DNA from 3 places in the Streptomyces sp. NPDC007896 genome. Region 3 is predicted to be linked to each of the others. Evidence: riboswitches for the same ligand, from Rfam matches in the RefSeq annotation. Region 3 holds a riboswitch; each other region holds the start of a gene.

Region 1 (9,806 bases), on a different contig from region 3:
GGGGATCCACCGAGGACAGGTCGGCGGCCGTCGGGCGCAGGCCCGCCTCGGTGGCGATGGCGGCGGCGATGTCACGGGCGAGGTCGTCGGAGAAGAAGGGGCCGGGCACGCTCTGCGCGATCGCCCGACCGAACAGCCCGGCCGCGCTCGGCATGGCCAGCAGCGAGGCGATTGACCCGGCGCCCGCGGACTCGCCGAAGACGGTGACCCGGCCGGGGTCACCGCCGAAGGCCGCGATGTTCTCCCGTACCCATTCCAGGGCCGCGACCTGGTCGAGCAGCCCCCGGTTGGCGGGGGCTCCGTCGATCCGGGCGAAACCCTCCACGCCGAGGCGGTAGTTGAGGGTGACGACGACCAGGTCCCCGTCGCGGGCGATACGGCGGGCGTCGTATCCGGGACTGCCGGAGTGGCCGAGCTTGTAGGCGCCGCCGTAGATCCAGACCATCACCGGACGGCGGGCGACCGGGTCCGGGTCGGGCGTCCAGACGTTGACGGTCAGCCAGTCGTCGCCCATGGGGGCGTCGATCACCCCGGTACGGCCCTGGAATCCCGACTCCTGCGGGGGCGGCGGCCCGAAGGCGAACGCGTCCCGGGTGCCGTCCCAGGCGGCCACCGGAAGCGGGGCGGCGAACCGCGCGTCCCCCACCGGCGGTTGGGCGAACGGAATACCCCGGAAGACCACCAGCCCGTCCTCCCGACGGCCACGCACCGCACCGGCATGGGTGCGCACCACGCTCGCTCCTGCTGACGTCACGACGGCTCCCTCGGTACGGGTGGAACGGAACGGGTCCTTGAGGGAACAGCGTGCTACGAAACAGCCAGGCGATCACCCCCCGGGGATGGGGAGGTGATCGCCTGGATGCGATTTCGGACAGGGTCGGGTCACGTCCGGTCCGACCGGCCCGAGGTTCAGCTGAGCGTGCTCAGCGCCTTCGGGTCGTACGACCCCAGCTCCTCGAGCCGTCCGTCCAGTACCTTCGCCGCCCACTCCGGGTCCTGGAGGAGGGCGCGGCCCACGGCGACGAGGTCGAACTCGTCGCGCTCCAGGCGGTCGAGGAGGTTGTCGAGGGAGGCCACCTTGGAGCTCTCGCCCATGAAGGCCTTGATGAAGTCGCCGTCGAGGCCGACCGAGCCGACGGTGATGGTGGGCTTGCCCGTGAGCTTCTTGGTCCAGCCCGCGAGGTTCAGGTCGGAACCGTCGAACTCGGGGAGCCAGTAGCGGCGGGTGGAGGCGTGGAAGGCGTCGACGCCGGCGGCGGCGAGCGGGGTCAGGATGGCCTCCAGCTCCTCCGGGGTCTCGGCGAGCCGGGCGTCGTAGTTGTCCGACTTCCACTGCGAGTAGCGGAAGAGGACGGGGAAGTCGGCCGAGACCGAGTCACGGACCGCGGCGACGATCTCCGCCGCGAACTTCGTACGGGCGACGGGGTCACCGCCGTACGCGTCCGTACGCCGGTTGGTGCCCGCCCACAGGAACTGGTCGAGCAGATAGCCGTGCGCGCCGTGCAGTTCGACGCCGTCGAAGCCGATGCGTTCGGCGGCGGCGGCGGCCTCGGCGAACGCGGCGATGACCTCGTCCAGGTCGGCCTGGGTCATGGCCTTGCCGGTGCCCTCGGTGCCGTCGAGACGGATGCCGGAGGGGCCGACCGCGGGGGCGTCGGCGTACGGCGGCCGTCCCGCCTTGCGCACCATGCCGATGTGCCACAGCTGCGGAACGATCGTGCCGCCCGCCGCGTGCACCGCGTCGGCGACCTTCGTCCAGCCCGCGAGCTGCTCCGTGCCGTGGAAGCGCGGGACGCGGTCGCTCTCGCCTGCCGAGTCGTGGCCGACGTACGTGCCCTCGGTGACGATGAGGCCCACGCCCGCGGCGGCGCGGCGGGCGTAGTACTCCGCCACGTCCTCACCGGGGACGCCGCCCGGGGAGAACTGCCGGGTCATCGGTGCCATCGCGATCCGGTTCGGGACGGTCAGGCCGTTCAGCGAGACGGGGCGGGACAGGATCTCGGCCGCGCGGGAGGCGGGGGCAGTCGTAGACACGTGTGGGGACTCCTCGGGTACCGGATGGTATGTGCGCATGCATCGATGGTGCGTCAACCACAACTCCCCGGCCGGTCGTGTCATTCCGGCCGCCCGGCACCTCGCCCTGTGACCCCGGACACGCCCGAGGGCGGCACCCCCTGTTTCCAGGGAGTACCGCCCTCGGCAGGAAAACCGATCCTCGCAGGGATCAGAAGTCCATGTCACCGCCCGGCATGCCGCCGCCGGCCGGCGCGGAGGCCTTCTCCGGCTTGTCGGCGATGACGGCCTCGGTGGTCAGGAACAGCGCGGCGATGGAGGCGGCGTTCTGCAGAGCAGAGCGGGTCACCTTCGCCGGGTCGATGATGCCCTCGGCGATCATGTCGACGTACTCACCGGTCGCGGCGTTCAGGCCGTGGCCGACGGGCAGGTTGCGCACCTTCTCGACGATGACGCCACCCTCGAGACCACCGTTGACGGCGATCTGCTTGAGCGGGGCCTCCAGGGCGAGTCGCACGGCGTTGGCGCCGGTCGCCTCGTCACCCGAGAGCTCAAGCTTCTCGAAGACCGAGGAGGCCTGGATGAGGGCCACGCCACCACCGGCGACGATGCCCTCCTCGACGGCCGCCTTCGCGTTGCGAACGGCGTCCTCGATGCGGTGCTTGCGCTCCTTGAGCTCGACCTCGGTGGCGGCACCGGCCTTGATGACGGCCACGCCGCCGGCCAGCTTCGCCAGGCGCTCCTGGAGCTTCTCGCGGTCGTAGTCCGAGTCGGAGTTCTCGATCTCGGCACGGATCTGGTTGACCCGTCCCTGGACCTGGTCGGCGGAGCCGGAGCCGTCCACGATCGTGGTCTCGTCCTTGGTGATGACGACCTTGCGGGCACGGCCCAGCAGGTCCAGACCCGCGTTCTCCAGCTTGAGGCCGACCTCCTCGGAGATGACCTCGCCGCCCGTGAGGATGGCGATGTCGCCGAGCATGGCCTTGCGGCGGTCACCGAAGCCCGGAGCCTTGACGGCGACGGACTTGAAGGTGCCACGGATCTTGTTGACGACCAGGGTCGACAGGGCCTCGCCCTCGACGTCCTCGGCGATGATCAGCAGCGGCTTGCCGGACTGCATGACCTTCTCGAGGAGCGGCAGCAGGTCCTTGACGTTGCTGATCTTCGAGTTGGCGATCAGGATGTACGGGTCGTCGAGGACGGCCTCCATACGCTCCATGTCGGTGGCGAAGTACGCCGAGATGTAGCCCTTGTCGAAGCGCATACCCTCGGTGAGCTCAAGCTCCAGACCGAAGGTCTGGGACTCCTCGACGGTGATGACGCCTTCCTTGCCGACCTTGTCCATCGCCTCGGCGATGAGCTCGCCGATCTGGGTGTCGGCGGCGGAGATGGAGGCCGTGGAAGCGATCTGCTCCTTGGTCTCGACATCCTTGGCCTGCTCAAGGAGGGCACCGGAGACGGCCTCGACGGCCTTCTCGATACCGCGCTTGAGAGCCATCGGGTTGGCGCCGGCCGCCACGTTGCGCAGGCCCTCGCGGACGAGCGCCTGGGCGAGAACGGTCGCGGTGGTCGTACCGTCACCGGCGACGTCGTCCGTCTTCTTGGCGACTTCCTTGACCAGCTCGGCGCCGATCTTCTCGTACGGGTCCTCGAGCTCGATCTCCTTGGCGATGGAAACACCATCGTTGGTGATCGTGGGGGCGCCCCACTTCTTCTCGAGGACGACGTTGCGGCCCTTGGGGCCAAGGGTGACCTTGACGGCGTCGGCGAGCTGGTTCATCCCGCGCTCGAGACCGCGCCGTGCCTCCTCGTCGAACGCGATGATCTTGGCCATGTGAAGTGGTCCTCCCGGACTGGGGTGGATTGCTCCGGACCGCGCTGGCGCCCGCGACGGACGGCCTGCCTGCCCCGTGGTTCCTTGCACCACCTGGCCTGCGGGCCTCGCCGACCCGGTCCTTCGTTATCACTCTCACCTTCAGAGTGCTAACGCCAATGATTAGCACTCGCCCCTGCCGAGTGCAAGCTCCTCCCCTTGATCCGCAGGTGAGAAGGGGCGCGCAACCCGCGCGTCGCGCCGGTGCGCGAGCGGGCCCGCACCGACGGAGCAGACAGCCACCCCGACGGTGCAGACGGCCACCCCGATGGACAGACAGCCACATCTGCGGACAGACAGACCGAAGGGCTCGCACCCCATGGGATACGAGCCCTTCGTCACGTCGAACAGTCAGTCGGCGCGTGCTTCAGCTGGTCGCGAGCCGGACCATGTCCGCCTGCGGCCCTTTCTGGCCCTGCGAGATCTCGAAATCGACCCGCTGACCCTCTTCCAGGGTGCGGTAGCCGTCCATCTGAATCGCGCTGTAGTGGACGAATACATCCGCACCACCGTCGACCGCGATGAAGCCGTACCCCTTCTCCGCGTTGAACCACTTGACGGTGCCCTGAGCCATGCCTAACTCCCCTATTACTGGCCCTTGCACAGGACCGCACTTCGCGGACCCGGGTCAGACCTCACCCCCCAACGGTTGGGGGTGTGCGCCGGAACGCGTCGACCGCGGCTGAATGTATCTGTCCAACTGCCGTCTGCAACAGGTCAATCGGACGAGAATTCCGGGCATGACCGATCGGGAATATACGGAGAATTTGCGAAGATTCAGGGCAAGTCGGGCCCCATAAATGCCATATAAGGCTCAAAAGTGCGGGACACTTTGGCTACTTCTTGCCGGACTTCGGGCGCGAACTCATATGCGCCCGGCATGCAAAGTGGAGCGGCTTCCCCAACTGTACCGCGCTCAACCATGCAGAATTGCCCCCTCCGCTTCTCTCGCGGAGGGGGCAATTCGATGAACTCTCGGTAATTGGCATTACCAAGGGTAACAATCTCACCCTGAGTAACGGCCCACGAGGTGGTCAGCCGCCGGCGACGGCGGGAATGATCGAGACGCCCGCGCCGTCCGGCGTCGCCGTCTCCAGGCCCTGCTCGAAGCGGACGTCGTCGTCGTTCACGTAGACGTTGACGAACCGGCGCAGCTTGCCCTGGTCGTCGAGAACGCGGGCGGAGATACCGGCGTGGTTCTTCTCCAGATCGGCGATGACCTCGCCGAGGGTCCCGCCCTCGGCCGTCACCTCGGCCTGACCACCGGTGTAGGTGCGCAGGATGGTGGGGATGCGGACGTTGACGCTCATTCCTTGTGACCTCCGGTCAGGTAGCGCCCCAAAGGGGCGCGGGGAACTGCGCGACCGGCCCCCACCGGCCCGCAGCGAACAAACAACCCTGCGAGCCAAGCCCTAAGCGAGCCCGGCCTCTCGGAAAGAGTCCAGGTTGGGACGAATGGTCGCCGTCAGCCCCGTACCGGCCACCGCATCCAGCGTCTTCAGACCATCACCGGTGTTCAGAACGACGGTGGTCAGCGTCGGGTCCAGCAGCCCGTTCTCGATCAGCTTCTTCGTCACGCCCACCGTCACACCACCGGCGGTCTCCGCGAAGATGCCCTCCGTGCGCGCGAGCAGCTTGATCGCGTCCACGATCTGCTCGTCGTTCACGTCCTCCACGGCCCCACCCGTGCGCCGCGCGATGTCCAGCACGTACGGCCCGTCCGCCGGGTTGCCGATCGCCAGCGACTTGGCGATGGTGTTCGGCTTCTGGGGCCGTACGACGTCGTGGCCGGCCTTGTAGGCGACGGACACCGGCGAGCAGCCCTCGGCCTGGGCGCCGAAGATCTTGTACGGCTTGTCCTCGACCAGTCCGAGCTTGATCAGCTCCTGAAGACCCTTGTCGATCTTCGTGAGCTGGGAGCCCGAGGCGATGGGCACCACGAGCTGGTCGGGGAGCTTCCACCCCAGCTGCTCGCAGATCTCGTACGCCAGGGTCTTGGAGCCCTCCGCGTAGTACGGCCGCAGGTTGACGTTGACGAAGCCCCAGCCCTCGCCGGCCGGGTCGCCGATCAGCTCGGAGCAGAAGCGGTTCACGTCGTCGTAGTTGCCCTCGATGCCGACGAGCTCGCCGCCGTAGATCGCGGCCATGACGACCTTGCCCTGCTCCAGGTCGTGCGGGATGAACACGCAGGAGCGGAAGCCGGCGCGGGCGGCGGCGGCACCCACGGCGCCGGCGAGGTTGCCGGTGGAGGAGCAGGAGAGGGTGGTGAAGCCGAACGCGCGGGCGGCCTCGATGGCCTGCGCCACGACGCGGTCCTTGAAGGAGTGCGTCGGGTTGCCGGAGTCGTCCTTGACGAAGAGCTTGCCGGCCTCGACACCCAGCTCGCGGGCGAGGTTGTCGGCCTTGACGAGCTTGGTCCAGCCGGGGTTGATGTTCGGCTTGTCGGCGACGTCGGCCGGGACGGGCAGCAGCGGCGCGTAGCGCCAGATGTTCGCGGGGCCCGCTTCGATGCGCGCCCGGAGCTCTTCGGTTTCGTAGGCCGAGAAGTCGTACGCGATCTCCAGCGGGCCGAAACACTCCTCGCAGGCGAAGACCGGGCCGAGCGGCACGCGGTGCCCGCACTCGCGGCAGGAAAGCGCGGCGGCGGGTCCGAGATCCACACCGACTACGGTGGTGGTGTCGCCCGCGACAGGGTTCGTGGTGCTTGCAACAGTCGAACGTGCAACAGTCTGCGCAGCCATGGAGGCGAGGCCCTTTCTCCTCATCTTCCTCACGACGCACTTCGCCGTGAGACGGATTTGGCACCTTCCCTAGCCGGGAGCCTCGCCACATCAATGTGACAGGAACCAGCTGGAGGGTTGCCGGGGCTTCATCGGGCCGTATCCCTCTGCCCCTCTGGATGAGCGGTATTCGGTTGTGTCGTGCGGGTGGTGCGGTGGTCCGCAAATGATCTACGACATGCGATGGTCATCCGCGTTGTTCAAGACTGTAACCGAAGGCCAGGACAGTTGAGATAGTCGTCCGAACCGCGAGATGGATCACACCGTGAGACACCGGGTGATCAGACAGTGAGGAGCCGCAGACTGTGCTGAAGGAAACTGAGCGCTGGCTGAGCAATCGCTCCTGGTCCGTGACCGATCGCCCGCTCCACAGACTCATGTCCGCCAAACGGGCCACGGGCTCCTCGGTGAGCGTCGTCCTGCCGGCGCTGAACGAGGAGGAGACGGTCGGCGAGATCGTCGCCATCATCCGCCACGACCTGATGCAGCAGGTGCCCCTCGTCGACGAGATCGTCGTCATCGACTCGGGCTCGACCGACCGCACCTCGGAGGTGGCCGCCGCGGCGGGCGCGCGCGTGGTGCACCGGGACGAGATCCTGCCGCGCATCCCGACCGTGCCCGGCAAGGGCGAGGTGCTGTGGCGTTCCCTCCTCGTGACGAGCGGGGACATCATCTGTTTCATCGACGCGGATCTGAAGGAGTTCTCCTCGGACTTCGTCTCCGGGATCGTGGGGCCGCTGCTCACCGAGCCCGGTGTGGACCTCGTCAAGGCGATGTACGACCGTCCGCTCGGCGGTGCGGCGGGGCAGGGCGGCCGGGTCACTGAACTCATGGCCCGCCCCCTCCTCAACATGCACTGGCCGCAGCTGGCCGGCTTCGTGCAGCCGCTCGGCGGGGAGTACGCGGCCCGCCGCTCGCTGCTCGAACAGCTCCCCTTCCCCGTCGGGTACGGGATCGAGCTGGGCATGCTGGTCGACGCCCTGCATCTGGTGGGCCTGGACGCGCTGGCCCAGGTCGACGTGGGCGTGCGCAAGCACCGCCACCAGGACGGGCAGGCGCTGGGGCGGATGTCCGCCGCGATCTACCGCACGGCCCAGCTCCGGCTGGCCCGCGGCCACCTGATCCGCCCGGCCCTCACCCAGTTCGAACGGAGCAGGGACGGTTTCGAGCCGCGGACGTACTCGGTGGACACGGAGGAACGTCCGCCGATGGTCGAAATCTCCGAATACCAGAAACGAAGGGCGGCGTAGCAGCGCCTCGTCAGGGGCACGGGGAACTGCGCGACGAGCCCCCACCGGCCCGCGGACGGCATACGGCTGAAGGGAACGTTTGAGCGTTTCGACGCCGGGCTAGGTTTCGATGCATGGCTTCCCCCGCTTCAACGCAAGGCGCCCACAACATCCTCGTCGCATCCAACCGCGGCCCGGTCACCTACGAGGTCCGGGAGGACGGCTCGCTGCGCGCCAGGCGCGGTGGCGGCGGGCTGGTCTCGGGCCTCTCCGCGATCGGGCCGGACGCGGGGGCCCTGTGGGTGTGTTCGGCGCTCGGCGACGGCGACCGCGAGGCGGTCCGGCGCGGGGTCGCCGAGGACGGCGTACGGATGCTGGACATCGCCGCCGACGTGCACGCGGACGCGTACAACGGCATCGCGAACTCCGTGCTGTGGTTCGTCCACCACATGCTGTACCAGACCCCGCTGGAGCCGGTCTTCGACGCGGAGTTCCGGCGCCAGTGGGCGTCGTACGAGGCGTACAACCGCGCGTTCGCCGAAGCTCTGGCCGCGGAGGCGGCGCAGGGTGCGGTGGTGATCGTCCAGGACTACCACCTGGCCCTCGTCCCCGGGATGCTGCGCGAGCTCCGCCCCGACCTGCGGATCGGCCACTTCTCGCACACCCCCTGGGCGCCGGTCGACTACTTCCGGATGCTGCCGGACGACATCGCCGAACAGGTGCTGCGCGGCATGCTCGGCGCGGACCGGCTCGGCTTCCTCACCCAGCGCTGGGCGGACGCGTTCACCGCCTGCTGCGACGCGCTCGTCGGCGGGCTCGGCGACACCCGGATCGGTGTGCACGGGCTCGGCGCGGACGCGGACTTCCTGCGCAGGCGCTCGCACGAGGCGGACGTCGCGGACCGCATGGCCGCGCTGCGCGAGCAGATCGGCGAGGGCCGCAGGACGATCGTGCGGGTCGACCGGACCGAGCTGTCGAAGAACATCGTGCGGGGCCTGCTGGCGTACCGGCAGCTGTTGGAGGACCACCCGGAGTGGCGCGAGCGCGTCGTCCACGTGGCCTTCGCCTACCCCTCCCGCCAGGACCTGGCCGTCTACCGCGACTACACGGCCGAGGTGCAGCGCGTGGCGACCGAGATCAACGCCCGCTACGGCACACCGGGATGGACCCCGGTCGTCCTCCACGTCAAGGACGACTTCGCCCGCTCCCTGGCCGCGTACCGGCTCGCCGACGTCGCCCTCGTCAACCCCATCCGCGACGGCATGAACCTCGTCGCCAAGGAGGTACCGGTCGTCTCCGACGAGGGATGCGTGCTGGTGCTCTCACGGGAGGCGGGGGCGTACGAGGAGCTGGGCGAGGACGCGGTGGTGGTGAACCCGTACGACGTGGTCGGCACCGCGCGGGCGCTGGACGCGGCGCTGACCATGCCGGTGGGGGAACGGGCGGAACGTACGAAGCGGTTGGCTGCCGCCGGGACGGCGTTGCCCCCGGCGCAGTGGTTTCTCGAGCAGTTGCGGGAGTTGGAGGGCTGAGTCGGGAGTCTGTCGGCTGCGGGTGCGTTGTGGCTGGTCGCACCCACGCGGCGGAGCCGCGTATGTCACAGCCTCGCGCCCCTGACGGGGCGCTGTAGTCGGCCGGGGATCAACGCTCCAGGCGAGTCGCCAATGCCTTGAGCAGGCCTACGACTCCCGCCGGGCCGTCGACCACAAGATCCGCCCGTTCGGCCAGTTCGGTGACTTCCGCGCTGCCGCTGCACACCAGCAGGCCCGGGACACCGTCCGAGCGGAGTTTGTCGACGGCGGCGAAGGCGGGGAGGTCGCCCAGGTCGTCGCCGGCGTACATGACGGCTTCGGCGCGGACCTCGCGGACGTACTCCAGGAGGGCGACGCCCTTGTCCATGCCCGGGGGACG
Region 2 (9,806 bases), on a different contig from region 3:
GCCCGGCACCAAGCTGCGCCACACGCTCTGGTCCAAGGGCAAGCTGCTCGTCAACATGAACACGAACGAGCCGCTGCGCGCCTCCGACGTCGCCGTCGGCTCGCTCACCTTCGCCAAGCCCGAGGGCCTGGAGGAGCACGACGAGGACTTCCAGCTCCAGATCGCCAAGGCGGCCCTGATGATCGTCCGGCTCCAGCCGGAGAACATCAAGGACAAGCGTGAGCTCGCCTGGTCACACGAGGGCATCGTGGCGTACTCGAAGATCTGCACCCACGTCGGTTGCCCGATCTCCCTGTACGAGCAGCAGACGCACCACGTGCTCTGCCCCTGCCACCAGTCCACCTTCGACCTCTCCGACGGTGCCCGAGTGATCTTCGGCCCGGCCGGTCACGCCCTGCCGCAGCTGCGCATCGGCGTGAACGAACAGGGCTACCTCGAAGCGCTCGGCGACTTCGAAGAGCCCGTCGGTCCTGCCTTCTGGGAGCGCGGATGAGCACTACCACCACTTCCGACTCGCGCCCCTCGCGCGAGAAGGCCCCGGCCGGCGAGAAAGTCGCCGACTGGGCCGACGGACGGCTCGGGATCTACTCCCTGGCCAAGTCCAACATGCGCAAGATCTTCCCCGACCACTGGTCGTTCATGCTGGGTGAGATCTGCCTCTACAGCTTCATCATCATCATCCTCACGGGTGTGTACCTGACGCTGTTCTTCCACCCGTCGATGAACGAGGTCACGTACCACGGCAGCTACGTCCCCCTGCAGGGACAGCTGATGTCCGAGGCGTTCAACTCGACCATGCACATCTCCTTCGAGGTGCGCGGTGGTCTGCTGGTCCGGCAGATCCACCACTGGGCGGCGCTGATCTTCCTCGCCGGCATGTTCGTGCACATGATGCGCGTGTTCTTCACGGGTGCGTTCCGCAAGCCGCGTGAGGTCAACTGGCTGTTCGGCTTCCTGCTGTTCGTCCTGGGCATGTTCACCGGCTTCACCGGTTACTCGCTCCCGGACGACCTGCTCTCCGGCACCGGTGTCCGCTTCATGGAGGGCGCGGTCCTGTCCGTGCCGGTCGTCGGCACGTACCTGGCGTTCTTCCTCTTCGGCGGCCAGTTCCCGGGCGGCGACTTCGTCGCGCGGTTCTACTCGGTCCACATCCTGCTGCTGCCGGGCATCATGCTCGGCCTGGTGGTCGGCCACCTGATCCTGGTCTTCTACCACAAGCACACGCAGTTCGCGGGCCCCGGAAAGACGAACAACAACGTCGTCGGCATGCCGCTGCTGCCGGTCTACATGGCCAAGGCCGGAGGCTTCTTCTTCCTGGTCTTCGGTGTCATCGCGGCCATCGCGGCGATCGCCTCGATCAACCCGATCTGGTCCATGGGCCCCTACCGTCCGGACATGGTGTCCACGGGCGCCCAGCCCGACTGGTACATGGGCTTCTCCGAGGGTCTGATCCGAGTCATGCCGGGCTGGGAGATCAACGTCTGGGGTCACACGCTCGTCCTTGGTGTGTTCATCCCGCTGGTGATCTTCCCGCTGGTCCTGGTCGCGATCGCGGTCTACCCGTTCATCGAGTCCTGGGTCACCGGCGACAAGCGTGAGCACCACATCCTGGACCGCCCGCGCAACGTCCCGACCCGGACCGCGTTCGGCGCCGCCTGGATCAGCTGGTACTTCGTCCTGCTCGTCGGTGGTGGCAACGACATCTGGGCCACGCACTTCCACCTGTCGATCAACTCGATCACCTGGTTCGTGCGCATCGGCTTCTTCGTCGTGCCGGTCATCGTGTTCGTCATCACCAAGCGTGTCTGCCTCGGCCTCCAGCGCCGCGACAAGGACAAGGTGCTGCACGGCCGCGAGTCGGGCATCATCAAGCGCCTGCCGCACGGTGAGTTCATCGAGGTGCACGAGCCGCTCAGCCAGGACGCCCTGCACACGCTCACCGCGCACGAGCAGTACCAGCCCGCCGAGATCGGCCCGATGGTCGACGAGAACGGTGTCGAGCGCAAGGTGAAGGGCTCGGAGCGGCTGCGCTCCAAGCTCAGCGAGGGCTTCTACGGGGAGGACAGCCAGATCCCCAAGCCCACGGTCGAGGAGTACAAGGAGATCACGAGCGGCCACGGCCACCACTGATCCTCCGACCGGTTGACCGGTCTTCACTGATCGCCACGGCGAGAGCCTCCGTCCATTGCCTGGACGGGGGCTCTTTGCCGTCTCCGGGCCTGGATAGGGTGTTCCCATCTACACAAGGCGTCCCTTTGCGGGGACGACGGACCCAGGAGCGGCTTATGAGCGCTGTGAACCCCGCTGGAGGCAACACCGCGGCGGGCCGTTCCTGGCCCGACGTACTGAGTGCACTGCTCGGCGGCCAAAACCTGAGCGCCGCTGATACGGCGTGGGCGATGGACCGCATCATGAGCGGTGAGGCCGCGGACGCCCAGATCGCGGGCTTCCTGGTGGCGCTGCGGGCCAAGGGAGAGACGGTCGAGGAGATCACCGGTCTCGTGGAGGCGATGTACGCGCACGCGCAGCCGCTGCACATCCCGGGGCCGGCCGTCGACATCGTCGGTACGGGGGGCGACCGGGCCAAGACGGTCAATATCTCGACGATGTCCGCCATCGTGATCGCGGGGACCGGGGCGAAGGTCGTCAAGCACGGCAACCGGGCGTCGTCCTCGGCGAGCGGGTCGTCCGATGTGCTCGAGAAGCTCGGCATCAACCTGGACCTGCCGCCCGAGCGGGTGGCGCGGGTGGTGGAGGAGGCCGGGATCACCTTCTGCTTCGCGGCCAAGTTCCATCCCTCGATGCGGTTCGTCGGCGCGGTCCGCCGGGACCTTGGGATTCCGACCTCGTTCAACCTCCTCGGCCCGCTGACCAACCCCGCCCGGGTCACCGCCTCCGCGGTTGGCTGCTTCGACACCCGGATGGCGGGGCTCATCGCCGGTGTACTGGCTGAGCGCGGCTCGTCCGCGCTGGTGTTCCGTGGCGACGACGGCCTCGACGAGCTGACGACCACGGCCACCTCCCGGGTGTGGATCGTCCGCGACGGCAAGGTCACCGAGGAGGCGTTCGACCCGCGGGACGTCGGCCTCGAGCTGGTGCCGGTGGAGGCGCTGCGGGGTGCCGACCCCTCGTACAACGCGGACGTCGCCCGTCACCTGCTGAACGGCGAGACGGGGCCGGTACGGGACGCCGTGCTCCTGAACTCCGCGGCGGCCCTCGTCGCCCTGTCCCCGACCGACGCGCCACTCGCGGACCAGCTCCGCGCCGCGATGGCGAAGGCGGCGGAGGCGATCGACTCGGGGGCGGCGAAGCGAACGCTGGAACGCTGGGTGGCGGCGAGCCAGTCGTAGTCCACTTCTCCCCCCGCGGGCGCGTGGGGGTTGCTCGCGCAGTTCCCCGCGCCCCTGGGGCGGGGCTGCGCCCCGATTCCCCGCCCGCCCCGGTTTTGTTCGTCCGCGCAGTTCCCCGCGCCCCTTTTTTAGGGGCGCGGGGAACTGCTTTTAGGGGCGCGGGGAACTGCGCGGGCTTTTGGGGGTCTGGGGGCGGAGCCCCCAGGTGGGGATGGGACGGGTAGGGGCGGCGGGGGCGAGGAACGTGGGGCCGCCCCCCACTCGGCGTCCCGGTATACGGACGCCGGGTTGCGGGCGGAAGATCTTGTGGCAGGATGCCGTATCAGGTCATGAGTGACAGCCATCAGGCCCCGGCCGGCTGTCCGGCAACCCTCCGTCCGTGGCGGGGTGCCCCGGGTGAAGACCAGGTCGTAGGCAGCGAGGTCTACGGCAAGCGCGGACCCCTCGAGAATCCCAGGGGTCCTGGTCGTTCGAGGGAGCCTTCTGTGAGCAAGCGAATGCGATAGGGCGTAGAGCCCCGCCTCCGCACACCCCTTTCGCCTTTCCTCCCTGCGCCGAGCCGTGCAGCCGCACACCCGTACCCCCGTGCACCCGGCCCGCGCAGCGATTCCGCCTGCCTCTCACAGGAGCTCGCCATGTCTGTCTCCACCGCTGCCGCCGACCAGACCGTTTGTGCCCCCCTGCCCGTTCTGGGCCGAGACGTCACCGTCCCGCTCGTGACCGGCGGCGAGGTCACCTACGCCGCGCTCGACTACGCCGCCAGCGCCCCCGCCCTCCAGCGGGTGTGGGACGACGTCGCCGCGTACGCCCCGTACTACGGCAGCGTGCACCGAGGCGCCGGGTACCTCTCCCAGCTGTCCACCGACCTCTTCGAGAACGCCCGCAGGACCGTCGCGGAGTTCCTCGACTGCCGGGGCGACGACCAGGTCGTCTTCACCCGCTCCACCACCGACTCCCTGAACCTGCTCGCCGCCACCCTGCCGGCCGACTGCCAGGTGTTCGTCTTCGAGACGGAACACCACGCCTCGCTGCTGCCGTGGAAGGACGCCCAGGTCACCTACCTCAACGCGCCCCGCACCCCGCAGGAGGCCGTCACGGCCCTGGAGCGGGCCCTCGCCGCCCGTGACCCCCACGGCCCGGCCCTCGTCTGCGTCACCGGCGCCTCGAACGTCACCGGCGAGCTGTGGCCGGTGCGCGAGCTGGCCGCCGCCGCGCACGCGCACGGTGCCCGGATCGTCCTGGACGCCGCCCAGCTCGCCCCGCACCACCCGGTGTCGGTGCGGGACCTCGACGTCGACTGGGTCGCCTTCTCCGGGCACAAGCTGTACGCGCCGTTCGGCTCGGGCGTGCTCGCCGGCCGCGCCGACTGGCTGCGCGAGGCCGAGCCGTACCTCGCGGGCGGCGGCGCCAGCCGCAAGGTCACGCGACGGGTGGACGGCGGCGTGGACGTGGAGTGGCACGAGAGCGCGGCCCGGCACGAGGCCGGTTCCCCGAACGTGATCGGCGCCTACTCCATCGCCGCCGCCTGCAAGGCGCTGACCGAGGCCGGTTTCGACACGCTCGTCGCCCGCGAGGAGCAGCTGATCGGGACCGTCCGGGCCGGTCTGGCCGAGGTGCCCGAGGTCCGCGTCCTGTCGCTCTTCGGCGACGACGCCCCGCGCGTCGGCGTCATCTCGTTCGTCGTCGAGGGCTGGAACAGCTCGCACTTCGCGGCCGCGCTGTCCGCCGAGTACGGGATCGGGGTGCGGGACGGTCTCTTCTGCGCCCACCCGCTGGTGCGCACGCTGCTCGGCAGCGATCCGCAGACGCAGGGGGAGTGCGGGGCGCCCGAGGCGGCGCCCGGGGAGAAGTCCCTCAACGCGATCCGTGTCAGCTTCGGGGCCGGTACGCCCGACGAGCATGTGGAGCGCTTCGTGCGTGCGGTGAAGGAACTGGTGCGGGACGGTGCCAAGTGGAACTACCGCACGGAGGACGGCCGCTGCGTCCCGGCGGTCTGAGGCCGTCGGCGGTAGGTGGGGGCTCCGCCCCCACACCCCCGAAGAGATTGCGCGGCTGTGCCTAGCTGTCCAGACCGATGGCGAACGCCGCCTCCAGGTCGTGCTGGGAGTACGTGCGGAACGCGACGTGGGTGTCCGTCGCCTCGACGCCGGGGATCTTGCTGATCTTGCCGGGGATGACGTCCGCCAGGTCGTCGTGGGCCTTCACCCGGACCATGGCGATCAGGTCGTACGTACCGGTGACGGAGAAGACCTCGCTGACACTGTCCAGCGCGGCGATCGACTCGGCGATCTCGGGGATCCGGTCCACGCTGGTCTTGATGAGCACGATCGCGGTGATCACGGCTGGTTTTCTCCCTCGGGGGCTGCTGCTGGGGATTTCACTCTAGTCGGCCGCCCGAACCGCACCCACGCGTAGACGAACCCCAGCGAGAAGCCCACCAGGTGGGCCAGATAAGCGACCCCGGGGCCCGAGGGGCTGCGGCCCGCCGCCAGCCATTGCAGGGTCACCCAGAAGGGCAGCACGACCCAGGCGGGGAAGCGCAGCGGCAGGAAGAAAAGGAACGGGAAGAGACTGGTCACCCGGGCCTTGGGGAACAGGTACAGGAACGCTCCCAGGACCGCGGAGATCGCCCCCGAGGCGCCGACCAAGGTCTGCTCGGAGCCGGAGTTGGCGATCGCGTAACCCAGTAGAGCGAGGTAGCCGCAGACCACGTAGAAGACGGCGAACTGGACGTGGCCCATGCGTTCCTCGGTCATCGCTCCGAAGACGTAGAAGAAGAGCATGTTGCCCAGGAGATGGAGCCAGCTGCCGTGGATGAACAGGGCCGTGGCCGGGGTGAGCCAGGCGCCCGGGATCCCGTGGAAGAGCTCGGCGGGGATCACACCCCAGCGCCGGAAGTAGGCCCGCTGGGCGACCACGAGCGCATCTCCGGTGCCGAACGACGGATTGAGTCCCGAGGCGGGACCGATCAGGAAGATCAGGCAGCACAGGAAGATCAGTCCGTACGTCACCGGCGCGGACTGACCGCGCATCGTCCTGCCGACCGCCGTGCCCCAGGTGCTGATCATGGGACAGAGCATGACGTAACCGGACCGACGTATGCAGAGTGCCTCGCCGCCGTGGACGGCCGAGCGTCGAGTACCCGCCAGGCCGTAGGGTAACGAGCCACACGCGCCGGAGACCGGCGCTGGACGGACACTAGAAGGAAAGCGACTGCCACATGACGGTTCCCCTCCCGACCGCCGAGACTCGCTGGCGCTGCACGCTCTGCGGCAACCTCACGCGATTCGACGTGACCCGCTCGTCCAAGGTCGTCGAGTATGTGCACCTCGACCTGGCCGGTGAGCCGAACGTCGAGGAGCGCAAGGTGGTCAGTGAGACCATCGAGTCGGTGCGCTGCCGGTGGTGCAATGCGGTGGACCAGGTGGAACTGGTGGACAGGCCGGGCGCCGGCTCCTGAGGGAGCGGGCCCCGCACAGACATTGGGGTGACGGATGGTGGAGACCACAGGCGGGGAGCCGGACGACGGCGCCGCTGAGGTGCTCGACCGTCCGCTGCCCGACGGTGTGCGCCGACGGGTCGTACAGATCGTGTCGGACGGGTTCGGCGGGTTGACTGTCACCGAATTGCCCGCCCAATTGCGGCAGTATGCGCGGTTCGCCCCCAATAGGCGGGCGAAGTTCGCCGGCAACGCCATGGCCGCCGCGCTGGAGACCGATCCGCTGTTCCGGCAGCGTATCGCCGAGAAGCTCAGAGAGGCGCAGCCGGAGCTCGCCGGTGCCCTCGACTCCGGCGCGCCGCCACCGGCCGCGGATCCGCTGGACGTGGCGGCCGCGGCCTATGTGCTGCGCCCCACGGGCTGGGTGAAACTGGTGACCGCCGCGGGCGAGGAGGCCCTGCGGGCGGACGCCGAGCGCGCGGACGAGGAGAGCCGGGCGGAGCTGGAGCGGCTGCGCGAGGAGCTTGCGCAGGCGCGTGGTCAGACCAAGGCCGAAACCGAGCGGTTGCGCATGGAGTTGGAGTCCGCGAAGAGGGAAGCCGAATCGCTTCACCGTAAGTTGCGCGGCGCCCTCAGCGACGTCAAGCGGGGCGAGGCCGCGCTGCGCAAGCTGCAGGGCGAGATGGACACCGCGAGGGCGGACGGGCAGGCCCAGGTGTCCGCCGCCGAGAGCGAGACCCGGCGGCTCAAGGCGCGGCTCTCGGAGGCCGAGGCGGCCCTGGAGGCCACCCGCAAGGCGGCACGCGAGGGTCGCAGCGTCGAGGACATGCGCGTACGGCTGTTGCTCGACACCGTGCTGGAGGCGGCGCAGGGGCTGCGCCGGGAGCTCGCGCTGCCGCCGGTGTCCGTACGGCCGGCGGAGACCGTGGACGCGGTCGAACCGGGGCGCATGACGCCCAAGGACATCGCGGCCCGCGCCCTGTCCGAAAATGATCCCGCGATCGTCGACCAGCTCCTCGCGCTGCCGCAGGCGCATCTGGTCGTCGACGGCTACAACGTCACCAAGACCGGCTATCCGCAGATGCCGCTGGAGAAGCAGCGGCTCAGGCTGCTGGGGCAGCTCTCGCAGCTCGCCGCGCAGACCGGGGCAGAGGTGACGTGTGTCTTCGACGGGGCCGAGCTGGCGGCGCCCGTGCTGCTCGCGCCGCCGCGCGGGGTGCGGGTGCTGTTCTCCAAAGCGGGTGTCACGGCGGACGAGTTGATCCGCCAGCTGGTGCGCGCCGAGCCGCCCGGGCGGCCCGTCATCGTCGTCTCCACCGACCGTGAGGTGGCCGACGGGATCGCCAAGGCGGGCGCCCGCCCGGTGGCCTCCGCGGTGCTTCTCAAGCGCTTTTCGCGCGGCTGAAAAGCGGCTGAAACAGCGACTGAAGAGCGGCTGAAACAGCGACTGATCCAGCGGTCGGAACGGCGACTGAACAGCGATCTGTGATCTGTGCTGTTCGCCCCAAAGGGCCCGTAAGTCCCATCCGTAACATCCACGCGTTGTGCCCGAATTGGCGAAACCTTCACGCAACGTAGCGTCAGGCTGGCATCACTGCATGTGAGTTGAGTGCAAAGAATGCGCTGGGTGACTAAGAATTTTCAGGTTTGGATTTGAACTGATCACAGGAAGGTCACTAGGGTCTGGGCTCGAACCTCCGCTCGGGTGATCGCTCATTGGGAGCGACGGCGGAGGGACACCGCCCGTCGGCGTCTCGGCAGGCGGCTGGAGGAAGAAGGAGCTCGCCTTCGTGGCGTCCCACCGTCGACCCAAGCAGCCGAGCCGCACCCGTGTGACCGTGCTCACCACCGCCGCCGCTGCAGCCGTGGCCCTCAGCGCCAACGCCGCCAACGCCGCGCCCAGCGAGAAGCCGAGCAAGGACGAGGTCAAGAGCAAGGTCGACCAGCTCTACCAGGAGACCGAGCAGGCCACCGAGAAGCTCGACGGGGCCAAGGAGAAGCAGGACAAGCTGGAGAAGGAAATCAGCACCCTGCAGGACAACGTGGCCCGCGGCCAGGACGAGCTCAACGCCCTGCGTGACGGGCTCGGAACGATGGCCAGCGCCCAGTACCGCACCGGCGGCATCGACCCCTCCGTGGCGCTGTTCCTCTCCTCGAACCCGGACGACTACCTGGACAAGGCGTCCGCGATGGACCAGCTGAGCAGTCAGCAGGTCGAGGCGCTGAAGAAGGTCCAGGAGAAGCAGCGTTCGCTCGCCCAGCAGCGGCAGGAAGCCTCCGCGAAGCTCAAGGACCTCGCCGACACCCGTACGGAACTGGCCAAGCAGAAGAAGACGGTCCAGACCAAGCTCGCCGCGGCGCAGAAGCTCCTCAACTCCCTGACGGCCAAGGAGAAGGCGGCTATCGACGCGGAGCAGTCCCGCGCCACCCGCGCCAGCGAGCGCACCGTTCTCGGTGACCCCGGTACACCCGCGTCCGGGCGCGCCGGTGCCGCCTTCTCCGCCGGACAGACCAAGATCGGCTCGCCGTACGTCTACGGCGCCTCCGGCCCCAGCTCCTTCGACTGCTCGGGCTTCACCTCCTGGTCGTACGCCCAGGCCGGTGTCTCCATCCCGCGTACCTCGGAGTCGCAGGCGACCATAGGCACCCGCATCTACTCGCAGAGCGATCTGCAGGTCGGCGACCTGGTCTTCTTCTTCGGCGACCTGCACCACGTCGGCCTCTACGCGGGCAACGGCCAGGTGCTGCACGCCCCGCGTACCGGAACGGTCGTGCGCTACGAGTCGATGAGCACCATCGGCGGAGCGTTCCAGTTCGGCGTCCGGGTCTGATCCGGCTCCCCGAACCCTGCGAGATCCTTATCGAGGCCCCCCTCTACATGCCGCCCGAACGGGCGAATTGCGGTAACTCCCGCTGACCCCATGCCCCGTCGGTGACCTGCGTCTCCGGCGGGGCGCCGCGTTGTGCGCCCCTGGAGGCCTTTGGCCGGTGCGTAGTCGCACGGCTACTGTCTGGCG
Region 3 (9,806 bases):
GGGTGACGACGGCGGTCGGGACCAGTCCTATGTGGCTGGTCAGCGGGGCGACGCGGGCGGCGATCAGGACGGCGTCGAGGCGCCCGCGGACCTGGTCGGTTCGGCCGTCGGGCTCGGCGAGGTGCGAGGACTGGAGTCCGAGGGCGTCCTCGATGGTCACGAAGTCGAGGAGACCGCGCTCGGCCTCGGTGACCAGGTCCGTCCAGTACCCGGCGGTGAGCAGCTCACGGGGGCGGGCCACCGGCTCGCGCCAGGCCGCCGGGTGCCAGCCGGCGCCGTCGAGTGCGACGGCGAGGTGCAGAGGGGAGGACGAGGGGGAGGAATCGGGCAGCGAAGATGATGCGGACACGGAGGGGGTGCCTTCCTGGTCGACCGTACGAGAGCGCGGCCCTCTACGCGGAGGGCGCGGCGGCGGGGTGACAGGTCAGGGACGACAGAGCGCGCCGGCTACGCGCTGCAGATCGATGTGCGGCCGGGAGTAAAGACGTACACGGCGGCGCGGGGTGAGCACCATGACGCGAAGATCGGACCCGACTCGCACGTCCCTCACCTCCGCCCTTGCGTCCCGGCGGGCCGGTGGCCGCGCCGACATCGTGAACCTCTTCAACACAACGGCCCGCCTACGCCGTCTGTTCCTGCTGAGTGCCCGGAGTTCGGACGAGGAGGAACTCCGAGCGGCGGCGCAGGGTGAAGCCGATCGACTCGTAGAGCCGGATCGCGCCGGTGTTGGTCGCGGAGGCATGCAGGAAGGGGGTGTCTCCGCGCTCCCTGATGCCGGCCGCGATCGCGCGGACGAGTCGCGTGGCCAGGCCCTTGCCGCGGTGGTCCGGGGCGGTGCAGACCGCGCTGATCTCCGTCCAGCCGGGCGGGCGCAGCCGTTCGCCGGCCAGGGCGACGAGCCGGCCGCGGTGCCGGATGCCGAGGTAGGTGCCGAGTTCGACCGTGCGGGGCAGGAAGGGACCCGGCTCGGTCAGGGCGATCAGGTCCAGGATCTCCGGGACGTCGTCCCGTCCGAGCCGCACCGCTTCGGGGGCGGGCTCGGCGCGCAGCGAGGTGTCGACCAGTTGTACGCCCTGGCCGTGCTGCACCGTCTCCCAGCCCTCGGGCACCGACTTCGCCCCGGTCACGGGGGTGACGGTGCCGGGTCCGACAAGCGCGGCGAGATCGTCCCAGGCGCGTGGGTCGGCCGGGTCGGCGAGGGCGGTGAACGGGGAGACGTCCTGGGGGTAGCGGGCGGCGCGGCCGACACGCTCGGCAAGGTGGGCGTGCGGGCCGGTCAGCGCGGCCCAGGCGGCGTTGTCCAGGATGTGGGGTGCCGCCGGGATCTGCGACGGGGTAGGTCGGGCAACGGTGGACATGGTGGTGTCGGACCTCCGGGAGGCGATCAGGAGTTGTCGAGCGGCAGGCCGGGCGGGTTGATCCGCGAGGTGCTGACGGCCTCGTTGGAGAGGTTCCAGGCGGCGAGCCACTTGGCGTACTGCCCGTCCTTGATCAGGTGGTTGATCGCGTCGGCGACCGGCTTGGCCAGCCCGCTGTCCTTCTTCGCGGTGGCCGCGATCAGCCCCTGGAGGGTCGCGCCCGCGCCGGAGAACTTGCCCGCGTTGCGGGTCGCGTTGGGCGTCTTCGCCGTCTGGGTGATGTGGTACGAGATACCGGGGTTGGGCCCGAAGGAGGCGTCGATCTTCCCGCTGGACAGTGCCAGATAGGTGCTGTTGCTGTCCTGGAAGTACTTGACGTTGAGCTTCTTGCCCTCCTTCGCCAGCTTTGCCTTCCACTCGAGCAGGATCTTCTCCTGGTTGGTTCCCGCGCTCACGGAGACGGTCTTGCCGGCCAGGTTCTCGTAGTCGCCGGCGAAGTTCCAGGTGCTCTTCTTCAGCACCTCGAAGGCGAGGTTGTCCTGCCGGTAGGAGGCGAACTCGTACTTCTTCTTGCGTTCCTCGGTGTCCGTGACGTTGGAGAAGGCGACGTCGACCTTGCCGCTGTCGATGCCGACGAACAGGTTCTCCCAGGTCGAGTTCTTCACCTCCGCCTTCAGTCCGAGGACCGCGGCGACCAGTCGGCCGAGGTCGGGTTCGGCACCGGTGAGGGTCTTCTGGTCCTGGCCGACGTACGCCAGCGGCGGGAACCCGGCGGGCAGCGCGCCGACGCCGACGACCAGCTTGCCGCTCTTGGCGACCGACTTGGGCAGCTCGGCGCTGATGGACTTGACCTCGGACACCTTGAGGTCGGTCTGCCGCGCGGCGCCGTTGGAAAGCGCGCCCACGGTGACGGTGCCGGACGCGGCGTTGTCGGAGGTGGTGGCCGCGTCGCTCTCGCCCCCGCACGCGGCCAGCCCGGCGGCGAGGGCGGCGACGGCGGTGGAGGCGGTGAGGCCACGGAGGAGTCTGCTGCGGAGGGTGAGGGTGCGCATGGCTGTCCTTGTCCGATGTTCGTGAGGGACGTGTGGTGAGGGAAGGCGTGGTGGATGAAGGTGAGGTGGGTGCAGAGGCGGGGGTGCAGAGGCGGTGGGTGCAGAGGCGGTGGGTGCAGAGGCGGTGAGGGAGGGGCGGTGAGGGAGGGAAGTTCAGAGGACCTTGCTCAGGAAGTCCCTGGTCCGCTCGTGTGCCGGGTGGTCCAACACCTCGGTGGGCGAGCCCTGTTCGACGACGCGGCCCTCGTCGAGGAAGACGATCCGGTCGGCCACCTCGCGGGCGAAGCCGATCTCGTGGGTCACGATGACGAGCGTGGTGCCGCTGGTGGCCAGGTCCTTGATGACGGCGAGCACCTCACCGACCAGCTCGGGGTCGAGGGCGGAGGTGGGTTCGTCGAAGAGGATGACTCCGGGCCGCAGCGCGAGGGCGCGGGCGATGGCGACTCGCTGCTGCTGGCCGCCCGACAACTGCCGTGGATAGGCGTCGGCCTTGTCGGCAAGACCCACGCGGTCGAGGAGGGTGCGCGCGAGTTCCCGGGCCTCGGGCCGCTTCAGCCGTCGGGTCGCCACCGGCGCGGCCGCCACGTTGTCCAGCACCGTCAGATGCGGGAACAGGTTGAAGTTCTGGAAGACGAACCCGATCCGGCCACGCTGGGCCAGGATCGCCCGCTCGGTCAGCTCCTTGAGCCTCCCCCAGCCTTCGGCCGGGGGGACCCCCATCTCGCTGCGCTTGCCGTGCCGCCGTACGCCGATCAGCTCGCCGTTCAGGCTGACATGGCCGATCTCGGGCTTCTCCAAGTGGTTGATCACCCTGAGGAGGGTGGACTTGCCGGAGCCGGACGGACCGAGGATCACGGTGACCTCTCCGGGGCGTACCGTCAGCTCCACTCCGTTCAGCACGCGCTGGGCGCCGTACCACTTGTGCACATCGCGCACCTCGACGGCGGCCGGTCGGATCGCGAGCGTCTCGCCGGTCATATCGCCGCCTCCTTGCGGACCCGGGCCCGCAGGTCACGCAGACCGGTGCGGACCTTCTGCAACGGGGTCGGCGGGAGGGAGCGCAGCGCGCCCCGCGAGTAGTACCGCTCGACGTAGAACTGGACGACGGACACGACGCTCGTGAGGATCAGGTACCAGGCGGTGGCGACCAGCAGCAGCGGCACGATGTCGCCGGGGTAGGTGGAGCCCATGCTCTGTACCGAGCCGAAGAGGTCGAGCAGCGAGACGTAGAAGACCAGCGAGGTGCCCTTGATCAGGCCGATCAGTTGGTTGACGTAGTTCGGGGTGATGGAGCGCAGCGCCTGCGGGAACACGATCTTCCTGAACTGGTAGCCCTTGGGCAGACCGAGTGCGGAGGCCGCCTCGTGCTGGCCCTGGTCGACGGAGAGGATGCCGCCGCGGACCACTTCCGCCGCGTACGCCGCCTCGTTGAGGCTCAGTCCGACGACCGCGACGACCATGTCGGTGGCGAGCCGGGACTCGTCGAAGGTGAGGAAGGCGGGGCCGAAGGGGACACCGAGGCTCAGCGTCTTGTAGAGCGCGCTGAAGTTGTAGAGGAAGAGCAGGACGACGATGAGCGGCACCGAGCGGAACAGCCAGATGTAGACCCAGCTCACCGCGCGCAGCACGGGGCTCCTGGAGAGCCGGGCCAGGGCGAGCAGGATGCCGCCGAGCAGGCCCAACACAGCGCTGTAGAGGGTCACTTCGAGGGTGATGAGCAGACCGTCGAGGATCGTGGGACGCAGGAACCAGTACTGGAACCTGTCCCACTGGAAGAAGGGGTTGGTCGCCAGCCCGTGGACGATCTGGGCGACCACGACGAGCACGATCGCCGAGGCGATCCAGCGGCCGGGGTGGCGCAGGGGCAGCACGCGCTGTGCCGCGGCCGGGCGGGGCTCCGTCGTGCTCAACGGCACGGCGGAGCCCAGGGATTCACTCATGGAGGGCTCCAACGAATGCGGACACACCGCCGCGGCCCGTACGACGGCGGTGCGCGCGGGGACAGACGGATGTCAGGGGGTACGGAGAGGAAGGCTCACCGGCAGCGCACCAACAGGGTGGCGGGCGAGGGATGTTGAGCCGTGCGGACGTTCAACGCCGCGGAAGGCGGAAGCGGTCAGCCCTGACAGAGACAGCGGGCGCCGCGGGACGTACAACACAGTGCGGTGGCGAGGCAGCCGTGGCGCCGCGAAGCGGTCGTCCCGTCAGCTGCGTACATCGCGTTCACCGTCACCATTCCGCCCCGCTGGGCCTCGAACGCACCGGAATCGATCCGGTCCGATGCGGCGTAAGTTAGGCATGGCCCCAAACGAATGTCAACGCGCACCGGCCAGAATGACCACGTGGTGAGACCGCGCATATGCCTCCTTGACGGCTCCGCGGACCGGACCGAGACTGACGGGGACGGTCACGATTGTCAGCGCCCGTCGTGCGGGTTTCTCCCGTTCGACGCGGTTATCGGCCCCGGCCCGCTGACAGGCAACCCTTCCACCGCGACGGGGTGCCCCGGGTGACGACCGGGTTCCGCCGGTGCGGCGGGGCAAGCGTGGTCTCGCCTCTCGCGAGCCCCGGACACGGGAGCGATGGGAATGGCCAGGAGGAGCACGAACGGTCTGACCAGGCGCCTGCACATCGATCTGCAGCGGGTCTCCAGCGCGTACTAGTCCAGGCGGTCCGTCCAGCGCGACTGGTCCCTGCGATCCGTCCAGCGCGTACTGGTCCCTGCGATCCGTCCAGCGCGTACTGGTCCCTGCGATCCGTCCGGTCGGGCACGTCCCACGATCCGGACCGGTCCGTACGTCAGCGCAGTCACTCCGTTCCGCCACCGCCGCCCAACGGGCCGCGGGGGCTTCGACGTTCCCTGGAGAGTCATGCCCAAGACAGTCTCGCTCGCCGCGCCTCGCCCCCACCGCATCCGCAGCCGCATCGGCGTCGGCCTGGCCGGCGGTTTCTACCCGGCGCCGCACCGCTATCAGCTGTACCTCACCGAGGGCTGTCCGCGTTCGCTGCGCATCTCGGTCACCCTGGAGCTGCTCGGTCTCCACGACTCGGTCGCCACCACGCTGCTGACGCTTCCCGCCGAGACACCCGACGCTTTCGCCGCACTGCGCGGCGCGTACGAGGCCACCTGGCACCACTACGACGGTCCGCTCACCGCGCCCGCGCTGTGCGACCGTTGGAGCGGACGGATCGTGAGCAACCACACGCCCGACATCCTGCGTGACCTCGCCGGGCTGCCGGGCTGCCAGAACGACGCCCGCCTCCCCCGGCTGAACCCACCGGCCCTCACCGCGGACATCGACGCCCTGCGCGAACTCCTCGACCGGGACGTCACCCCCACCTCGCCGCCGCTCGCGCGCACGACGGCACTCCAGTCACTGGACCGGCAACTCGCCCCGCAAGCCTACGTGTTGGGCGACGAGCTGACGGCCGCGGACGTCGACCTCTGGGTGGCCCTGACCCGACTCGACCCGACGGAATCCCTCGCCCCGTACGGGCAGCTCCGTGACTACGTACGTCGGCTCGACGCCCACCCGGCCTTCCACGACAAGGTGCGCTGAGCGCGTACGCCAAGGTCGCCGGGGCCGGGAGGGCCGCAGGGCCCGGGCCCCGGCGCCGCGTCGGCTCAGGCCTTGGCGCGGGCGAAGACGAGCGTGCCGGTGACGGTCGTCAGGCCGCGGATCATGCCCATCTGGTTCCAGCCCATGTCGAACTGGTCGCGGTCCACGGTGAACTCCGCGGTGAGCGTGACGCTGTCGGCGCTCGCCCCGGTCACGCGGCCGGTGACGGGCTGCGGCCGGCTGATGCCGCGCACGGTCAGCTGCCCGTTGATCTCCACGGTGTCGTCCTGGCCGAGGACGGCGTCACGGACGGCGAAGGTGATCGTGGGGTGGCGGTCGGCGTCGAAGAGGTCGGCGGAGCGGAGGTGCTTGTCCCGCTTGGCGTTCTTCGTGTCCAGGGACGCGACGTCCAGGGTGATGGTGCCGCGGGCGGTCCCGTCGGGCTGCACCTCGCCCTCTCCGGTGACTCCGGTGAAGGTGCCCTTCACGGTGACCATGCCCCACATCGTCTTGTGCTTGATGGCGACGACGGTACGGGCGGGGTCGAGCTGCCACAGGCCGGTTTCGACAGCGACGGTCATGAGAGTTCTCCAGACGGTTACGGACGGTGCACAGCGGTGCGCGACGCACGGGGGCGCGCGGCACACGGGGACTGTGGGGACAATGCGGTCATCCAAATTTGGATGACTCCACGCTAGCCGGTTCTTCAAAATTGGACAACCGGTAGACTGGGACACTATGGCCGACCCTTCCGCCCCCGCTGACCTGCCCGAACACGAGCCGTCGGGTGACGGTGAGCTGCTGCCCGCCCCGCTGCGGGCCTGGATGCGTCTCCTGGCGGCGGCCGGGGCGATCGAGCAGCAGTTGCGCGCCCGCGTCAAGGACACCCTCGACGTCTCGCACGACGAGTTCCTGATGCTGTGCCTGCTGGCCGACCAGCCCGGGTCCAGCCTGCGGATGACCCAGATCGCGGAACTACTGGGCCGCCCCAAGACGCGGCTGACCTATCAGGTGGCGTGTCTGCAGCATGCGGGACTGATCACACGGCGGTCGGCGTGCGGCGACCGGCGCGGTATCGAGGTGGTCCTCACGGACAAGGCGCGGCGGCTGCTGCGCGAGTCCACGGGCCCGCTGGCCGACGCCGTCTCGCAGGCCATCGCGCAGACGGCCTGCGCGCAGCGGTACGAGGCACTGCACGACTTGTTGCCACCCTCGCCGCGTCCCGGTGCGGACTCCGGGCAGGTCGAGGGTGGCGATGCGGCCCCCGAGGGGCCGGGGAAGTAGCGCCTTCAGGGCCGGACAGGCCTACGGGGGCGCGCAGTCGGACGCCGGGCGGCGCGGAATGCCGGGTGCCGGGGGACGAACCGGCGGATGCCGGGGGACGAACCGGCGGATCAGAACCCGGGGAAGACGCGTCGCAGGTCGTCGAGGGTGAGGGTGTCGCCCTTGAGGGTCACCTCGGCCGGGGTGTGGTCGGCGGCATGGCGGCCGGTGACGAGCCGCAGCCACCACTCGGCCGGTGCGCTCAGGACGGCGTCGGGCTCGCCAGGCTCGTCGGTGAGCACGACCGCGTCGACCAGGTCGAGCCCGAACGCGCGCCGCGGAGCGGTGGTGTGGACCGCGAGGCGAACCCGCCGTCCACCGAGGGCCTCGACCTTGCCGAGAAAGCCTATGAGCAGTCCGGCCTGGTCGAGGAGCGGCTCGACCGCGGCAGGCGCCAGGACCGCCGTACGGTCGAAGGCCACCTCCACGTCCCAGGTGTGGTGGGTGAACTCGCCGAGCCGCAGACCCGCCACCGTCGCGACGTCCACGGGCGCGGGCAGGAAGCCGAGGTCGACCCGGAGTTCGGCACGGGCCCGCGGGTCGAGAGCCTCGTACCCACGCACCAGCGCCTCGTTGGCGGTCACAAAGCTCTCGGCGCGCTCGACCGGGGACATCGCGTCCCAGCGCGCCCACACCGACTTGTTGAAGTCACCGCCCTGGGGCCCGGTGCCGTTCAGCGCGCCCTCCAGGGAGGCCAGGCCGATCTCCGCGCCGCTGCCGAGGTGGCTGAGGACCTGGGACACGTCCCACTCAGACGCGCCGGACGGCCGGGTGAGGTCGGCGGTGGCGAGCCCGTGCACCACGGCGGTCAGGTAGTCGTGTCCGCCGCGCAGGGCGTCGATGGTCTGGTCGGCACGGTCGTTCATGTCTCAACTCCGTTGAGGTGAAGGCAGTTTGTGTCGGTGCGGAGGGTTCAGGGGTTCACCCCGCGGTCTGGAAGGACCGCTTGGAGAAGCCCATCATGAAACCATCGACGGTGGTGCGCACCGCCCGGTCGGCGCTCGGGGCGGCGCCCAGCGTGACGAACAGCGGGATGTAGTGGTCGACCGTCGGATGGGCGTACGGCATACCGGGCGCCCTGGTCCGGAAGGCCGCGAGTTCGTCGACGTCCCCGCGGGCGAGCGCGTCGGCGACCCAGGCGTCGAAGTCCGAGGACCAGCCCGGCACTTCGCCCCGTGTCAGCATCTCGCGGGTGATGAAGGGCAGTCCGTGCGTCATGAACCCCGAGCCGATCACGAGGACGCCCTCCTCCCGCAACGGGCCGAGCCGGGCGCCGAGTTCGAGGAGCCGGCCGGGGTCGTGAGTGGGCATGCTGAGCTGGAGCACCGGGATGTCACCCAAGGGGTACATGGCCATCAGCGGCACCCAGGCGCCGTGGTCGAGGCCGCGGGAGGGGTGCTGGTACAGCGACTCGCCGTCCGGCATGGTCCCGGCCACGCGGTGCGCGAGGGCGGTCGCGTCGGGAGTGTCGTACGTCATCGTGTAGTAGCGCGGGTGGAAGCCGCCGAAGTCGTAGACGAGCGGGGTGTGCGCCGCCGGGGCCGACAGACACAGCGGCGCCGCCTCCCAGTGCGCGGAGACGATCAGGACGCTCTTCGGCTTCGGCAGGGACTGGGCCCACTCGAACAGTTCCCGCAGCCACGGCCCGTCGTCGAACAGCGGGGGCGCGCCGTGGCTCAGGTACAGCGCGGGAAGGGGTCCGTCCGCGGGCGTCCACACGCGCTGGGACCGGGCTCGCGCCAGCGCGTCGACCAGGAACCGGTCGTACGCTCCGGCGGGCACCTCGGGATCGAGGAGGGAGTTCATGCCGGTCCTTACGTGGGTGAGGGTGCTCCGGCTCGCGGGCTCAGGTTTTTAAGTTGAACCTTCAAGTTTGACTGTAGGTCGTCCCACTTGAGACGTCAACCAAACGGCCGCGGGTGGTGGCGCTGGAGGCCCGAAGAAGGGCGGCGTACGCGATCGGAAGTAGTCCGATCTTCGTATGCGTGATCGGACGCTGGTTGGACGCGGTGGCCGACGGGCTTCACTAGGGTCGGCTGGAGTCCACGGTCAGGCGCAGCTCAGCGGCGGACCGTCCGGAGTTCGGGCTGCCCGCCGAAGGAGTCCACCGCGTGTCGCATCATCCCTGCGTTCCCTCACCCCACGACCGGACCACCGGCCCCCACCCCGCCCGGCACACCGCGTTGCTCCTGCTGCGCGGGTACACCGACGGCGACGCGCGGTCAGTCGCCACGGCCCTGGACACCCTGGACGAGACCGCCCTCGACGACACGTACACCTACCTCTGTGCCGTCATGGACGTCACCCTGCGCCTCACCCTGACCGCCCAGCCCGCGGCCCGCGACGTGGGCCGGGCCGCCGAGCGGGCGGCCACGGCGGCTCCCCCGCACTACGAGTTCGCCTTCGGGCAGGCGGTCCGGGCCTGGGCCGCGGGCGACACGCAGGCCCTGACCCGCGCCGCCGACGCGGACCTTCCGGGGGCCGTGCATCTACTGGCGGTGATGACCGTGGCC

The links. Region 3 has a riboswitch for S-adenosylmethionine ahead of ACFZDJ_RS24410 (putative leader peptide). Riboswitches for the same ligand answer to the same signal wherever they lie in the genome.
Region 1: another riboswitch for S-adenosylmethionine. It lies ahead of thrC (threonine synthase); the one in region 3 lies ahead of ACFZDJ_RS24410 (putative leader peptide).
Region 2: another riboswitch for S-adenosylmethionine. It lies ahead of ACFZDJ_RS02265 (aminotransferase class V-fold PLP-dependent enzyme); the one in region 3 lies ahead of ACFZDJ_RS24410 (putative leader peptide).

The regions. Positions count from the first base shown of each region.
Region 1 covers NZ_JBIBKX010000013.1:190,367-200,172, forward strand. Annotated here, with positions in the region: gene ACFZDJ_RS35765 (carboxylesterase family protein) at 1-754, opposite strand, end outside; gene ACFZDJ_RS35770 (NADH:flavin oxidoreductase) at 910-2,034, opposite strand; gene groL (chaperonin GroEL) at 2,225-3,847, opposite strand; gene ACFZDJ_RS35780 (cold-shock protein) at 4,254-4,460, opposite strand; gene ACFZDJ_RS35785 (MoaD/ThiS family protein) at 4,921-5,196, opposite strand; gene thrC (threonine synthase) at 5,299-6,627, opposite strand; SAM riboswitch class I at 6,645-6,792, opposite strand; gene ACFZDJ_RS35795 (glucosyl-3-phosphoglycerate synthase) at 6,972-7,916, shown strand; gene ACFZDJ_RS35800 (trehalose-6-phosphate synthase) at 8,030-9,427, shown strand; gene otsB (trehalose-phosphatase) at 9,537-9,806, opposite strand, start outside.
Region 2 covers NZ_JBIBKX010000001.1:492,542-502,347, reverse strand. Annotated here, with positions in the region: gene ACFZDJ_RS02280 (ubiquinol-cytochrome c reductase iron-sulfur subunit) at 1-493, shown strand, start outside; gene ACFZDJ_RS02275 (cytochrome b N-terminal domain-containing protein) at 490-2,130, shown strand; gene trpD (anthranilate phosphoribosyltransferase) at 2,286-3,350, shown strand; SAM riboswitch class IV at 3,676-3,792, shown strand; gene ACFZDJ_RS02265 (aminotransferase class V-fold PLP-dependent enzyme) at 3,986-5,347, shown strand; gene ACFZDJ_RS02260 (Lrp/AsnC family transcriptional regulator) at 5,409-5,690, opposite strand; gene ACFZDJ_RS02255 (rhomboid family intramembrane serine protease) at 5,687-6,418, opposite strand; gene ACFZDJ_RS02250 (hypothetical protein) at 6,571-6,810, shown strand; gene ACFZDJ_RS02245 (NYN domain-containing protein) at 6,845-8,194, shown strand; gene ACFZDJ_RS02240 (NlpC/P60 family protein) at 8,580-9,620, shown strand.
Region 3 covers NZ_JBIBKX010000007.1:357,848-367,653, reverse strand. Annotated here, with positions in the region: gene ACFZDJ_RS24440 (LLM class flavin-dependent oxidoreductase) at 1-349, opposite strand, end outside; gene ACFZDJ_RS24435 (putative leader peptide) at 425-514, opposite strand; gene ACFZDJ_RS24430 (GNAT family N-acetyltransferase) at 621-1,358, opposite strand; gene ACFZDJ_RS24425 (transporter substrate-binding domain-containing protein) at 1,385-2,410, opposite strand; gene ACFZDJ_RS24420 (ATP-binding cassette domain-containing protein) at 2,564-3,388, opposite strand; gene ACFZDJ_RS24415 (amino acid ABC transporter permease) at 3,385-4,350, opposite strand; SAM riboswitch class IV at 4,816-4,962, shown strand; gene ACFZDJ_RS24410 (putative leader peptide) at 4,993-5,073, shown strand; gene ACFZDJ_RS24405 (glutathione S-transferase C-terminal domain-containing protein) at 5,281-5,970, shown strand; gene ACFZDJ_RS24400 (YceI family protein) at 6,036-6,551, opposite strand; gene ACFZDJ_RS24395 (MarR family transcriptional regulator) at 6,709-7,254, shown strand; gene ACFZDJ_RS24390 (maleylpyruvate isomerase family mycothiol-dependent enzyme) at 7,365-8,159, opposite strand; gene ACFZDJ_RS24385 (dioxygenase) at 8,215-9,099, opposite strand; gene ACFZDJ_RS24380 (hypothetical protein) at 9,405-9,806, shown strand, end outside.